One region of the Pseudoalteromonas sp. CST2 genome, then DNA from elsewhere that is predicted to be linked to it. Evidence: riboswitches for the same ligand, from Rfam matches in the RefSeq annotation. Region 1 holds a riboswitch; the other holds the start of a gene.

Region 1 (8,201 bases):
GCGCTTTATTGTCGACCGATTAGCCGTTGTAGATGGCGTTTCAAATGTACGTATTGGTGGTGAGCGCCAATACGCCATGAAAATTTGGCTAAACCGCCAAGCCATGGCTGCTCGTGGGATCACTTCAAGTGATATCGAAAACACCCTACGCAGTGAAAACGTAGAGCTACCAGCAGGTGAAATTGAATCTATCGACCGCGATTTTACCGTACGTACAGCGCGTAGCTATAAAGACCAACGTGATTTTCAAAACTTAGTTATTAAACGCGGTGAAGACGGCTACCTTGTGCGTTTAGGTGAAGTTGCCGATGTACATTTAGAAGCCGCCGACGATGAAAGCCTGTTCCGTGGCAACGGCCGTAACATGATTGGCCTTGGCATAGTAAAGCAAGCTAAAGCAAACACCTTAACAGTAGTAGACAACGCCCGCAGTGAACTTGAAAAAATAAAACGTAATTTGCCAGAGGGCACCACTATTCAAGACAGCTACGATTCGTCTATTTTTATTAAAGAATCAATCAACGAAGTATATAGCACGCTTGCCATTTCTATGGGATTAGTAGTGTTAATAATATTTATCTTTTTAGGTAATATTCGCGCTACGCTTATCCCCGCCGTTACTGTGCCTGTAGCACTTGTTGGCAGCTTTATGTTTTTACTTGCCATGGGTTATTCAATCAACTTATTAACCTTACTTGCGCTGGTATTAGCAATTGGTTTGGTCGTAGATGACGCCATTGTGATGCTTGAAAATATTCACCGTCGTATTGAGCTTGGCGAGCCTCCCTTATTAGCAGCCTTTAGAGGTGCCCGCGAAGTAGGCTTTGCAATTATTGCGACAACGCTTGTGCTTATTTCGGTGTTTGTACCTTTAGTATTTATGGATGGCCGAATTGGCGCCTTGTTTACAGAGTTTGCAATGGCTGTAAGTGCCGCGGTGTTTTTCTCTAGTATTACCGCCCTTACCCTCTCGCCGGCGCTGTGCTCTAAAGTTTTAAAAGCGTCAGAAAAAGAAAGTAAATTTAGCCAATGGATGGACCGTGTTTTTAGCAAAGTTGAAAACAGTTACCGCCAATCGCTTACCTCAAATATGACCAAAAAATGGGGCTTAATGATAAGCCTAGTACTTGCTGGTTTTGTTAGCTACTCGTTGTTTTTACAAGTGCCTTCTGAGCTTACGCCAAAAGAAGACCGCGGTACCTTTTTTATTATGATGAGCGGCCCTGAAGGCGCAAGTTATGAAAATAACGCTGCCAACATGGCCAAAATAGAAGGGCGCCTGCTTCCTTACTCAGAAGCTGGCGAATTAAGCCGTGTTTTAGTGCGCGTACCGGGCTGGGGCGGCAGTGGTGGTGTTGCTATCGTTGGCATGGCCGATTGGGATAAGCGCAAGCGTTCTACCTGGGAAGTTATGGACGAAATAAGCGCCAAAATGACCGAAGTAACTGACGTACGTGCCTTTGCTATTATGCGCCGTGGTATTGGCGGTGGTGGCTCTTCTCGCCCGATTGAGTTTGTACTACAAGGTAACGATTACGAGCAACTTGCTGATTGGCGCGACCGCATTATAGAGCGCGCAGAAAAAAATCCAGGCTTGGTAAGAATCGATCACGACTATAAAGAAACCTTTCCACAATTTTTAGTCAGCATAGATAAAAACAAAGCCGCCGATTTAGGTGTATCGGTATCAGATGTAGGTACCACGCTTGAAACCATGTTAGGACAGCGCCGTGTTACCACCTTTATTGACCGTGGTGAAGAATACGATGTAATTTTAAAAGGCACTAAACAAGACTTTACAAACCCTACTGACATTTCAAATATTTACCTTAAATCACGCAGTGGTGAGCTGGTCCCACTAGATAGCCTTATAAGCTTAAAAGAAGAGGCCACAGCATCGCGCTTAAATCGTTATAACCGAATGCGTGCCATCACACTAAGCGCTAACCTTGCGGACGGTTATACACTGGAACAAGCACTTAACTTTTTAAACAAAGTAGCTGCAGAAGAAAACGACATTGACGGCGCTGTAGATTATAAAGGTGAATCACAATTATATTACGAAGGCGCATCGGCCATGACCTATGTATTTGTGCTTGCCCTAACTGTAACCTTTTTAGTTTTAGCAGCGCAATTTGAAAGCTTTATGCACCCGTTTGTCATTATGCTAACGGTACCGCTTGGCCTAATGGGCGCCATGTTTGGCCTATGGGCAACCGGCTTAACGCTTAATATTTATAGCCAAATTGGTATTGTAATGCTGATAGGTTTAAGCGCTAAAAATGGTATTTTAATAGTCGAATTTACCAACCAACTGCGTGATAAAGGCGTAGAATTTAGCGAGGCTATTTTGCAAGCGGCCACTCAGCGCCTGCGCCCAATAATAATGACCTCTCTGACTACGGTAATGAGCGCAGTGCCTTTAGTATTGGCATCAGGCCCAGGCGCAGAGAGCCGCATGGTAATTGGTGTGGTGGTATTTACAGGGGTTATTGTATCAACATTGCTAACGCTTTATGTTGTGCCTGCGGCGTATTATGCCCTAGCCCGCAACACACAGTCGCCAGAGTTCTTACAGCAAAAATTAAATAAGCAAGCCGACTCTCACCCGTTAAAAGACAGCGAAGAAATTTAACTGAGCTTACACTGCGCCGTAACTTGCTGTTACGGCGCATTCAATTTATGCTCGCCTTAATACTGTAACATACATAATTAGGACAACTTATGAGCACATCAACACAACTAGCAACATTTGGTGGAGGCTGTTTTTGGTGTATAGACGCTGCATTCAGACGAGTAAAAGGTGTACTAAACGTAAGCTCAGGTTACACCGGCGGCCATACCGACAACCCCACGTATAAATCGGTCTGCTCTGGTACAACAGGCCATGCTGAGGTTGTGCAACTGGAATTTGACAGCGCTGTAGTGAGTTTTGAAACACTGCTTAGCATGTTTTTTACGTTACACGATGCCACGCAATTAAATCGCCAAGGTAACGATATTGGCACACAGTATAGAAGTGTTGTTTATTACCACAACGATGCGCAATTAAATCAAACCAATGAGACGATAGCCCAGTTACAAAACCATATTAGCGAGCCAATAGTGACAGAGGTTAGCCCTGCTACCACATATTACCCAGCAGAGCATTATCATCAAGATTACTACAACGAAAACCCACAGCAGGGTTACTGTAGTATTTTGATTGCGCCTAAATTACACAAGTTTGAAACTTTATTTAAAGAGTTTTTAGCTGACTAGCTAATTTGCGTTGTTAAAATAATTCTAATACCAATCCGCATAATTAAGTGATCTATTTTGAGGATGGATAAACGTGTTGATAGCAAGGCAAAAATTCACTATTTAGTTGTTCTAAATGAGAATTTTTTAACGCAGATAGCGACACATTTAGCCCCTGAAAATGATTAAGTATTAATGCGAATTGGTATAAATACACATTAAAAAGCCCGATATAAATCGGGCTTTTGTATATTAAAAAACGCTATTAAAACTGATAGCTTGCACCTACAAAAAAGCGGCGCTCTGGGGTGTTGTAGTAATATACTTCACCGCTTATAAAGTCAGCTCTTGAGTCAACCACATTGTAATCTCTGTCAAATAGGTTCTCTACACGCAGCGACAGCTCAATATTATCGTTTACATGATAGTTACCCGCTAGGTTCCAAAGTGTATACGATCCTAGGCGCGTTACTGCCCCCTCGCGATCACTGCGGTATTGCATATCAATGCGAGCATCAAAATCACCAAATTGCTTTGCGAGCTCCCAATTAACAGTCCGCTTGGCAACATTGCGTAGCTCATCGCCGGTTTCTTTGTTTTCGGCACTTAAATATGCAAAATTAAAGTGGCTATCAAACCCTAAAATTTGTTGTGTAAGGCTAAACTCAACCCCTTCATAGCGAGCTTCGTTTATATTAGCTAACGCAAAGTTTTCATCGTAATCAATTTTATCTTCGATGTCGTTTCTAAAAATTGCAAAATCGACTTGTGCACTGTCAAAATTAACATTTACACCAAGCTCGCGGTTTATTGATTTTTCAGGTTGGAGATCTGGATTACCAAAATTTGGGTAGTATAAATCGTTAAATGTTGGCGCTTTAAAACCTGTGCTTTGACTAATTCTAAATGTTGAATTTTCAGATAAATGATAACCAGCCGCCGCAGTATAGGTTGTTTCATCACCAAACTGTTCATCGTCGTCTTGGCGAAGAGTTAAATTGGCAAGCACAGTGTCGGTGTCGTAATAAGCCCCAACAAACACTGCTAATACATCGCGGCTATCCTCATCAAATGCTTGCGAGCTTTGCGATACATCATCGATATACCAATTAACGCCGCCGCTAATATTAAGCGCATTTGTTAAGCGGTATTGGCCGCTGTAATCTACTTGCGAGCGCTTAGTAACAAATGTACTGGTTAATGGCCCGCCGGTAAAAGAGTCCACATATGTGCTGTCAGAATCATCGGTTGCAAAAGCAACATCTATAGCATGAGATTGGTTAGTGTAGTTTTTGCTCCACTGCGCCGACAGTTGATAGTTTTTAAAGTCCCCTCTTTCAACCGTGCTCGTAGCCGGGCTAAAGCTGCTATCGTAGTCCGCGTAGCCTTCGCTGTACTGGCCTAGTAGCTTAAAGTTTCCGTAGTGTGCATCTGTATAGTTTACTTTAAAGCCTACGTTTTTATTTTCATAGCTGTCGTCATCGGGCGCTATACCTTGTAATGCATCAAAACCATCGGTTTTTTCAAAGCCTGCATTAAATGCGCTAACCACTTCATTTGATTTTACTGAACCTGCAAGCTGATAGTTTTGATAAGCGTTAGAGCCAAATGTGGCATCAAGTGATACATTGCTCGCTTCACGCGTTATTATATTAATAACCCCAGCTAATGCATCTGAGCCATACACAGCTGCACGCGAGCCTTTTACGATCTCTATTCGCTCAATACTATTTAGCGGCACGTTACTTAATGCTTTTTGTCCTAGCGTGGCTGAGCCCGTGCGTACACCATCAATTAAAATTAGCGTATCGCCAGAACCTGTACCACGTAAAGACACGCCCGACGTTTGGCCAAAGCCACCATTAGAATTAATTTGAAAACCCACCTGTGTGCTTAGTAAGGTTGGTAAATCGCGTACATTGCTTGCATCTATTTCGGAGCGTTCAATTACATTAACGCTCGCTAAAACATTATTTATTGATTGTTCAAATTTATTAGCGGTAACAGTGATTTTTTCAATTGGGCTTTGTGCAGCAGATACAGAAAAAGACAGCGCAGCCGAGATAGCAACGCCAAGAGTTGTTTTATTTAGCATGATGTTCCCTATCTTTGCCCACCGCAAAGATTTAAGTAAGTAAGATTACTTCAAGGCCGGTCTCCGGACTCAGTAAACACATAAATGCGTTAATACTTTACCGTTGCGGGGGCAGTGTTGGGATTGCTTTTGTCATAAAGGCGCACCAACTTCCCGATTATCTCGCTGTTAGTTTTAATACTTTAAACCCTGTATTTAGCAACCAGCAAGCACCTTGAAAATAGGCGGTTATTGTGAGCAGTTTGTTTACAAATGTCAACGGACGTCTATATAGCTAAAGGTTAAATTATTTATTTTCAGTAAAGCTGGATGTTACGCCGTATAAACTTAAAAGCGCTGTGATTTTAGGTTTTATTTCAGGCGAATTTAAAAGCTTATCCATTTGTTTTACCGTAATTTTACTGCGCGCAGGATTAACTAAAAAATGAGTATCGTATATAGCATCTGGGGTATTACTCTTATAAAGCAGGTTCATATTAAAAATGTTGTTCTTTTTAAAGTATTGATAAGCTATGTTATTTAACACCCCTACATCGGCACGCTTTAATAGCAGCATTTTAACAACGTTAAACTCATCGATTGTTAAACTAACTTGGTGTTCATCACTTAAATACTGTGCATCGGTTTTAAAATCAGCAAAACGATAGGAATACCCCAATACTCCCGCTTTTGTTAAAGCATGTAAGTCATCGAAATAGCTTTGCTTTTGGGCGTTTTGTGCCAGCGTATACAACTCATTTTTAGCAATAACATAAAAGCTCGTTTCCTGTAAGGCACTTCTTGCTACTTCAGGCACCCATTGCATAGCCATTAAAAACAACATGTCGAATTCCCCCCATTCGACCCACTTTTTGAGCCTTTTTACAGGCAAAGAGTTAAGAGTAAATTTATATTCGCTTTGAGAGTCATTGAGTATTTTTACAAACTCAGGCGCTAACCCTTGCTCTTTTTCGGCATTAATAATAATTGGAAAGTAACCGTCCTCTACCAACACATCTACATTTATTGGCTTGGCAAAGCTAAACTTACTGCACGCAATAATAATTATAAAAACAAGAAACTTAAGCATTTAAAGCCTTTAACAGTCGCTATTAAGTAATATTGATATTAAGAATAGCCTAATATACGCAACTGCGTGATAAGCAGATTTAATAATGCATTTAAATAACGTTAAAAGAATATGGAATAACAGTAGAGTAATTTTACGTAGGTAAAAGGGGTTTAGGCTTGCGAGTAAGTAAAGGCTGTAATTAGGGCGGGGTAAAATGTGTGGCTAATATATTCAATAACCACACATTTAAATTTTCACTTTAAAATACTAAAGACACTTAGCTAATTAATCGCGAAAGTTTTTAAACTGGAAAGGCTGACCTAAATCTGCAGTGCGAACGACTTGCATAGCGGCTTGTAAATCGTCACGCTTTTTACCCGTTACACGTACTTCTTCACCTTGAATAGCAGCTTGTACTTTTACTTTTGAGTCTTTAATGGCTTTAACTACTTTTTTAGCCATGTCTTTCTCAATGCCTTGTTTAAGTGCAACATTACGAAACACGTTTTTACCAGCACGAGTGATGTCTTGCAGCTCCAAGCTTGCTACGTCCATACCACGCTTAGAAATTTTTCCTGCTAAAATATCAAACAATTGCATAACTTGTGAGTCAGCTTCAGCTTTTAGTTTAATTGTTTTGTCGTTTAGCTCAATTGATGCGTCAACACCTCTAAAGTCAAAGCGCGTTTCTAGCTCACGGTTTGCGTTATCTACTGCATTTTTAGCTTCGTTCATTTCTACTTCTGATACGATATCAAATGAAGGCATTGGGTTCTCCTAACTATTAAATCTAAATTTATGCGCCGATTATAACGCTAAAATTATAAATCTTTACATTTTTCTGCCACTTGTTCAGGTGCGATACTAATTTAGTTTGATATACTGCAGCCTCTTTTTTAAGCGGTTTTAGGATTTATCGTGACAAGGCGTGTTTACCAAGCAGTTTTTTTGATTAGTATTGTGGTGTTTACCCTCTTATTTGCCAAAGAAATAAAAGGCGGCGTTACGAACTTATTTCCACATGTTGATAAAGTTGCCCACTTTGGGATATTTTTTATACTTGCCATCATTATGGATAAAGCCTTTAAGTTACCGCTGTACACGCAAGTACTCTTGCTTGCGGGCTACGGTGCAGCAATAGAAATAATGCAAGATGCGCTTCCCTACAGGCAGGCCTCGTTAGGTGATTTTGTTGCTGATTTTGCCGGTGCGGCCACGTACTTTTTACTAAGAACCATTTTTACTCCTCGAAAAAAGAACCCTTATGGCTAATATTCTTATTATTGGCGACGGCGCTATTGGTTTATTGCTAAGCCATTTTTTATCTAAAGCTCACACTGTTCATGTGTTAACACGCAAAGCCACTGCAAATACACGCTTTTATTGCAAAGCAAAACAGCCTTCGCAAAAAATTAATGCGCGGTTTATTACGCTTAAGCAAATTAATGAACAGCCCGCGTTTGATATTGTTATTTTTGCTGTAAAGGCTTTTCAGGTTCAATCGGCCTTTACGCAAGTTAAACCCTTTTTATCGCCAAGTAGTGTACTTATTGTATCGCACAACGGAATGGGTAATGTTGAAACGCTCAATGAGCAACTCGATAAGCGACAAGCGTTGTACTTTTTAACCACCAGCATGGCTGGCTTTAAAACAAACGACTTTATAGTACAGCACACCGGTGAAGGTAAAAGCGTATTAGGTGCCTGCAACCCTTGCGCGCGCAGTTATCGCCAAACAATGTGTGAGCAATTGCAAAACGTGCCGCAGCTTAGCTACACTACTAATATTGAGCAGCTACGATTTGAAAAACTATT
Region 2 (8,201 bases), on a different contig from region 1:
AGTAAAAAACGCTTTATACATTAGTAATCAAACCCTTCTAGTGCTTTTATACCCGAGTCGAAGGCGTGTTTAACATTGCGCACTTCGCTTACTGTATCGGCAAGGTCTGTTAACGTGCGGTGCGCTGCGCGACCTGTAATAATAACCGATTGCATGGGAGGGCGATTATTTAGCGCGTTTACTACCTCATCTAAATTAATATAACCGTAAGTCACCATGTAGGTAAGCTCATCAAGTAATACTAAATCAATACTGCTATCTGCAAGCATACGCTTTGACTCTTGCCATGTTGCTTGCGCGGCTGCGGTGTCGGCTTCTTTGTTTTGCGTATCCCATGTGAAACCGGTATTCATAACGGCAAATTCAACCCCTGCGCCTTGTAATAAGTTACGCTCTCCACACTCCCATGTGCCTTTAATGAACTGACAAACAGCGGCTTTTTTACCATGCCCTACGCAGCGAGCAACCACACCAAAGCCTGAGGTGGATTTACCTTTACCATTACCCGTAATTACCTGAAATATCCCTTTAACATCTTGTGCAGCAGCCACGCGTGCATCTACCTGCTCTTTTACTTTTTGTTGGCGCTGCTGGTGCTTATCGTTATTTGTATCCGTCATTATTATCTCCTTCATAAATCGATATAATGTGTTGTATGTTCAAATGCGCCTCGCACATAGTGGCCAAGCGCTCAAGTTGTTGCTCGCGGTGCGCTACAATACTCACAGGTTGTATGGTTGCATCGCTTTTTACCCACTTTAAAATTTGCAGTGTGGCAGCGGGTTCATCAAACAAGCCATGCAAATAAGTACCAGCAATGGCATTATCATCACTAATAAAGCCATCGTTTTCAAACCCATAAGGGTGCGCGTTAAACGTTAAAAATGGCTTATCAAGTGCTGCGCCTTCACTAATGCCGGCATGAATTTCGTAGCCGCTACACGGTGTTTGCAAATCATTTAACTGCATAGCCGCCGTTACTTTAGTGAGTACTTTTTGGGTGCTTAGAGTGGTATCAAAGTCACTTAATGCAAGGCCTTTAACACGATTTAATGACGATTCAACCCCCATCGGATCAGCAATGCTATTTCCCAACATTTGCATACCACCACAGATACCCAATACTTTGCCACCATAGCGTAAGTGCCGCTTTATTTGCGTATCCCAGCCTTCATTTTTTACAAAACTTAAATCACCCAGCACGTTTTTACTGCCGGGAATAATAATCAGATCAACCGGTGGGATCGCGTGTGTGTGGCGTACATAATTTATATTAATATTTGGGTGCAGCCGCAATGCATCAAAATCGGTATGGTTACTAATATGCGGCAATAAAAGCACGGCTATATTAATGGTGGCAGTCGTCACCGTGTTATCTATTGCTACAGCATCTTCGGCATCAAGTGCTAAATCATGCAAATAAGGCAGCACTCCAAGCACTGGTTTTTTTGTGTAGCGCTCAAGCCAATCTAGCCCACTTTGTAGCAAGCTTATATCGCCTCTAAAGCGGTTTATAACAAAGCCTTTTACGCGCGCTTGCTCGGATTCGCTTAATAGCGCAAGTGTGCCCACTAAATGCGCAAACACACCGCCTTTGTCTATATCGGCAATAATAATGACGGGGCAATCTACCGCTTCTGCGTAACCCATATTGGCAATGTCGTTCTCGCGTAGGTTTATTTCTGCGGGGCTGCCTGCGCCCTCAACCAATAATAAATCAAACTGCTTTGCTAGGCGTTTATGCGAGGCAAGCACTGCATCCATCGCAACCTGTTTATAGTTATGATACGCCCCTGCCTCCATATTACTAATGGCTTTTCCATGTATAATGACTTGTGCGCCCGTATCACTATTTGGTTTGAGCAATATGGGGTTAAAGTCGTTTTGAGGCTCTACTTTAGCGGCTATGGATTGCAAAGCTTGCGCACGGCCTATTTCGCCCCCCTCTTTTGTAACCGCGCTATTAAGCGCCATATTTTGCGGTTTAAAAGGCGCGACCTTTATACCTCGCTTTGCAAACACTCTGCAAAGCGCAGCGACTAAGGTGCTTTTTCCGGCATCCGACGTAGTGCCCTGAATCATTAAGGTTTTCATCAGCACTATGCCTTTGTTTTTCTAAAAAAGAGTAAGCTTAAAAAAAATACGCTACCCATAGCTGCTGTGATCACCCCTACAGGGAGCTCTTGATTTTTAAGTAATGAGCGCGAAAGCACGTCAACCCACACCATAAACGTGCCGCCCACTAAGCTGGTAATTAGTAAGCCAGCAGTACTGCCCTGAGATATAAAAAAGCGCACTATGTGCGGCACCATTAAACCTACAAAACCAATACCGCCACATAGGGCCACCAGCACGGCCGTTATTAACGAGCTCAATACCAGCATTAAAATTCTAAAACGGTGCACACGGACCCCAAGCGTTATCGCGCTTTCATCGCCAAGAAGCAGCGCATTTAACTGCCTTTTAAAGCTCAGCATAAAGCTAATACACACCACTATAACCACGCATGGCAACCATAACGTGGCCCATTGTGCGCGGGCAAAGCTGCCTAACGTCCAAAACAAAATACCAGCCACTGCTTGCGGGTCACTCCAATACAGCAATAAACTTGTAAATGCGCTAAATAAAAATGACAGCGCTACCCCCGCTAGCAACATAGACTCTACTTGCGACCTTTTTTGCCGCCCAGCAATAAGTATCAATAAGCCCATTGCTAAAAAGCTCCCTAATAAGGCAGCAGCCGATAACATAAACCCTGCACTAATACTCGCAACGGCCATAAGCAGTACTACCCCAAACGACGCGCCTGACGATATGCCAAATAAATACGGATCAGCGAGCGGGTTACGAGTAACCGTTTGTAAAATAAGCCCTGCAATAGCCAAACCTGCGCCCGCCATAAAGGCAAGTAAGGTACGAGGTAACCTAAGCTCATAAATAATACGCGCGTTAAACGAGCCCTCTCCTGCAGATAAAACCCCTGTGAGCACATCACTTAACGGCGTATCTGCGGCGCCAAAACTCAGTGCGCTAAAAAGGCTGCTCAGTGCAATTAACACGGCTGCTATAAATATTGTCCACTGGTTTATTTTTGTTATATCCATTTAATTAATAGCCATAAAAGTAAGTAATATGAGGAATAGTTTGGCCATTATCTGTGCGCTGAGGGTGGCTAGTTACGCGCGCACATACCCCAAAAACATCCGCTAGCATGTCCTCACTAAGTACCTGCTCAGGCGAACCTGTATGTGTTATTTTACCTTTATTAATAACCACCAGCTCATCGCACATAGCGGCTGCTAAATTTAAATCATGAAATGAGGCAAACACAGTGACCCCTAGCGATTTTGCCAGTTCCATCACTTGTATTTGATATTTAACATCTAAATGGCTAGTTGGCTCATCCATGATGAGTAATTGCGGTTGCTGCACTATAGCGCGGGCAATCAATGCACGTTGCTTTTCGCCCCCCGAAAGCGATTCAAAACTTTGCTTACACTGTTGCTCAAGCCCTACGGTTTTTATTGCCTGTGTAATTTTTTGTTTGTCGCTGTGGGTGGTGGCGCTAAATAATGACTTATGAGGTGTAAGCCCAAGGGCAACCACATCAAATAATGTTAGGTTAAATTGCGCAGGCGTTTCTTGTAGAACTACAGCAACATATTTTGCGTAGTCTTCACTTTTAAGCTGCCAAATATCCTGCTGATTAAAGGTAACGTTACCAGCGGTCGGTTTATTAAAGCGATACAAACAGCGCAGTAAGCTCGACTTACCCGCCCCATTTGGGCCAATTAACCCAATAAACTTACCCTTAGCTATGTGTAAATTAATATTGTTTAAAATGGCGTGATCATCGACTTCCCACGACACATTTTGAACGTTTAATAAGGGTGTATTTGGCGCTAATGTAGTTTGCAAAAGTGAGTCCTTGGAAAGCGTGCACTCACTAACACACAGCTAAAAGACTAGTGCATCAATAAAAATGAGTTTACCCGCTCGTTAAAAAAGTATACCAATCTAGAACTTCTCATGCTGATTGATATGTCTCATTTGTATCTGACTTAAAGCGTGGTGCTAATTACAGTTACGGGAATAGTTGAGGAATTTCACCCCATTCCAAATGAGGGTCTATTATGGGCGGGTAAGTAAATAATTTAAAGCAAAAAAAACCGCGCTCATTAGAGCGCGGTTAATAAAGGGAGTGTTTAAGCAACGCTTAAAACTTGTATTCCATACCTAGGCCAACGTAGTCTTGGTCAACATTGTTGTCCATATCAAAGCTTGAGTAAAAACCAAATACTTTAATGTTTTTATTAAACTTATGATCAACACCTACAGAAACTGCCGTTTTGTCGTCGCTGTCATCAAAGTCCATTGCTTGGTATTGCACTTTAAACGTGTTTTTGCCCATGCTGTAGGCTGCGTTTAATAAATAGCCGTCAGCTTCTGCGCTACCGTCTACTTTTTCTTGAGTTTGGTACATAGCGCCTAATTTAAAGCTCTCTACTTTACCTTGAATTGACGCACGCACTACATCGTAGCCATTTACTTCGCTATCGGCTGCAACCGAGGCGTATACCGCACTCTTTTTAAGTGCAGAGTCACCGTAGGTAACCGCCATTGAATAGCCGTTATCTGCATCTACGTCATCTTCGGCAACAAATGTAGCAAGTACTTTAAAGCCTTCGTAGCTTTTAGATGTATAAGTGATTGAATCACCTAGGCGGTTTTCACCTTTAAAGACATTTTTAATATCGCCTTCAAGGTCATTAAATAAATCTAACTTACCTTGCGATTGTTTAAGCGCTGTATCGTTACGACCCACAACAACTTGACCATATGCACCTTTTAAACCTACATACTGGTTACGTGCAGAAATATTGTCGTCGTTATCACCTTTAGAGTCAGCATCAGATACATCAACTTGAAACTCAAACTTATAAACCGCTTCTAATCCATCAGTAATCTTTTCAGACCCTTTTAGTCCAAAGCGAGATGCATTACTTTTAATTTCAGTGAAAGACCCTTCGCCATCATCAGACGATTGCACAGTAACATTCGCTTTACCGTATACATCAACCTCTGCAAACGCGCTAAAAGATAAACCACTTACTAGTGCAACACATAAGCTCGATTTTACAAAATTCATGTTATTTCCTCGATAATCACAAGACTAATTTTTAAAACAGCTGCAGTTTGTCACCGTTAAATGACAGATATATTACAAAGGAAACATTTTTGTCTTTTTATTTTAATAAAAGTGTCTAAATTCTGAAAACAAACCGACATGAATATTTAATAAACAAAATTGTACCTATTCAACCTCATTAAAAATCATAGTCGGTATTTAGTGTTCATCAACAGGCTGATAAGCATTTATTTTAGGTAATAAGTTAATCAGGGTTTCTATTAGCTCTTTTTGTTCGTTGTCTCTGTGGTAGGCCACAAAAATATCACGCGAAGTATGTTCTACGTCTTTTACATGAAACAGCTCACCCTTTTCTAGGTGAGATTCAACAAGTACCTCGGGGATAAACGCACTGCCGCCACACTGAAGAATTAAATCAAGGGCAATACGTCCCGTACTGGTTCTAAAATAAGGCGGCGTTTTACCGGTAAATTGGCGCGCATGCCATAGTGAAAACGTAGTACCCCAATCAACATATACATATTGGTTATCAAAAAAGTTCTCGTTAGTGGCCGTGTCATAGCCACTAACCGGAATAATTGGCAGCTCGCAAATTCGCTCAACCACAAGCTCGTCTACTTTAGGGGGGTCAAATAAAATGGCTAAATCAAGCGTACGCTCTAATAATAACCGCGTGCTTTCTTGTTGGGCTTTAACCTCTGCGACCAACGAGACCCCAGGCATAGCCGACACAATATTAGTAATGCCAAATTGTAAAAACGCATCCCATATATTAGGTGTACCCGCTAAACTTATTTGCTTGTGCATGTTATCGGCAAGTGCTACATCGACTTTGGCACGCTGCATGCCGGTGATGATCATTTTAGCGTGCGGAAGCAATCGCTCTCCTGGCGCCGTTAATTGAATATTGTTACGCTGGCGAATAAACAAGTTTACACCCAACCCCTGCTCTAATTGGCGAATTCGAAAGCTTACTGCCGATTGAGTGATATACAGGTTTTCGGCCGCTTTACCAAAGTGACGCGTGCGCACAACCTCTACAAATGTTTTTAATAAATCTATATCCAATTTTTTATCCTCACGATAAAAATAACTTGTTTAATAAATTGTCAAACTTGCATCATACTCCAGCAATAAACAGGGTATGAGGATACAGTTATGAGCAACGATATTTCACTACTTCGCCAAGCGTTTGTTAGCCAACGTCAATTTTATGATGATCAAAACTTTCCTCGCGGGTTTAGCCGCAGCGGAAACTTCACCTTATTAGAAGCCAGCATATTAGAGCAACACGGCGTTGTACTAAAAGGGCTTTATAATAAAACTTTAGCACCCCAAAATACGCTACAAGAGCAATTTGTTGACGTAGTTTGTGGCAGTAAAGAACCTACAAACCCAATCGAAAAAGCCTGGGTTAAATATTTAAAACTAACAACCTGTAAAACCAAGTTTCATACACTTTTTGGCCGTTCAAAAATGTCAGGGCCGGTACCAATAAGCCAAGACGATTATAGCGAATCAGATAGCGTATAAGCCTCTAAGATATTTGCTTTTTTGCGTTTTAACAGTTACAACTTGTATAAGCAAATACTTTTGCAAAATATCAAACAAGGTTGTTACGTGACGCGAAAAATACTCATAGTTGAAGATACGCCTACTATAGCGCGTGTGCAAAAGCATATCGCGCTTAAAGCAGGTTACGAAGTAGATATAGCCGAGTCTTTAGCGGCAACAAAAGAGCTAATAAAACACAATAGCTACTTTTGCGCTGTTGTTGATTTTATCCTTCCCGATGCTCCTGCCGGTGAGGCGATTCCGTATACTATTAATGCCGACATTCCCACCATAGTAATGACAGGCAACATAGATAAACAAACTCGCGACACGGTAGAAAAATACCCAATAATTGATTACATAATCAAAGAAAACAAACAGGCTTACCAATACCTAGAAAAACAACTAAGCCGTTTACCACGTAACGAGAACGTAAAAGTGTTGGTCGTCGACGACTCAACCTCTACCCGTAGATACATTTGCAGTTTACTAAAGCGCCATAAGTATCAAATACTCGAAGCAAAGGACGGCAAAGATGCGCTAGAGGTACTTGAAAGCCAAAAAGACGTGTCTGTTATTATTACCGATAACGAAATGCCAAACATGAATGGTGATGAGCTATGCGCCGAAATTCGCCGGCTTTACAGTAATGATGAAAAAGCCATTATCGGTATTTCAGGTGCTGACTCGTCAGCATTATCGAGCCTATTTTTAAAAAATGGTGCCAACGACTACCTCCATAAACCCTTTAACAGCGAAGAGTTTTACTGCCGACTAAGTCAAAACGTCGACATGCTTGAGCAAATCGCAACAATTAGACGCCAAGCAAATACTGACTACTTAACGAATCTGCCTAATCGACGCTACTTTTTTGAAGAGTCGAGCAAATCACTCAAGTATTTAAAAAAATCGAATCAAGATGGTGCACTCGCCATGCTTGATATAGACCATTTTAAATCGATTAACGATACATACGGTCACGATTCAGGCGATGAGGTTCTCAAAGGGTTGGCGGTGTGTTTTAAAAAGTACTTTGAAAAGCAGCTAGTCGCTCGCTTAGGCGGTGAAGAATTTGCCGTTTACTTTACTGATGCAACCACAGCGCAAGCGCTAAAACGCCTTGAAGGGTTTAGGCAATTTATAGAGCTTAATAGCCAAGAGTTTAGCCAAGAAAAAATTAAATTTACAATTTCTATTGGTTTTGCAAGCGGCCCTATTTACCAAATAGATGAGTTACTTAAACAGGCCGATTTAAAGCTGTATGATGCAAAAGAAACCGGCCGTAATAAAGTAATAAGCTAAACCTTAACGCTGCTTTATAGCAACTTGCTTAAACTATTATTGCGCATAGGTATTAAACTTCGGCGGCGGTAACAGCCGCTTTTTTACGCTTACGCGATTGATGATAAGAGTCCCAGGTAAATATAGCCAGCGCACTCCAAATACAGGCAAAGGTAATCACCCGCTCTGCATCAAATACTTCATCGTAAAACACCAC

The links. A riboswitch is a leader RNA that binds a small molecule or an ion and turns the genes downstream of it on or off. The one in region 1 is predicted to bind cobalamin.
Region 2: another riboswitch for cobalamin. It lies ahead of PSH41_RS09685 (ABC transporter ATP-binding protein); the one in region 1 lies ahead of PSH41_RS13630 (TonB-dependent receptor domain-containing protein).

What each region holds. Positions count from the first base shown of each region.
Region 1 covers NZ_JAQREO010000010.1:95,613-103,813, forward strand. Annotated here, with positions in the region: gene PSH41_RS13620 (efflux RND transporter permease subunit) at 1-2,635, shown strand, start outside; gene msrA (peptide-methionine (S)-S-oxide reductase MsrA) at 2,725-3,261, shown strand; gene PSH41_RS13630 (TonB-dependent receptor domain-containing protein) at 3,506-5,335, opposite strand; cobalamin riboswitch at 5,385-5,554, opposite strand; gene PSH41_RS13635 (ABC transporter substrate-binding protein) at 5,622-6,404, opposite strand; gene PSH41_RS13640 (YajQ family cyclic di-GMP-binding protein) at 6,672-7,154, opposite strand; gene PSH41_RS13645 (VanZ family protein) at 7,305-7,658, shown strand; gene PSH41_RS13650 (ketopantoate reductase family protein) at 7,651-8,201, shown strand, end outside.
Region 2 covers NZ_JAQREO010000005.1:272,301-280,501, reverse strand. Annotated here, with positions in the region: gene PSH41_RS09705 (cobalamin-binding protein) at 1-21, opposite strand, end outside; gene cobO (cob(I)yrinic acid a,c-diamide adenosyltransferase) at 21-620, opposite strand; gene PSH41_RS09695 (cobyric acid synthase) at 604-2,094, opposite strand; gene PSH41_RS09690 (FecCD family ABC transporter permease) at 2,100-3,104, opposite strand; gene PSH41_RS09685 (ABC transporter ATP-binding protein) at 3,109-3,918, opposite strand; cobalamin riboswitch at 3,987-4,118, opposite strand; gene PSH41_RS09680 (porin) at 4,217-5,149, opposite strand; gene PSH41_RS09675 (LysR family transcriptional regulator) at 5,348-6,217, opposite strand; gene PSH41_RS09670 (DUF413 domain-containing protein) at 6,308-6,682, shown strand; gene PSH41_RS09665 (response regulator) at 6,770-8,005, shown strand; gene rarD (EamA family transporter RarD) at 8,058-8,201, opposite strand, start outside.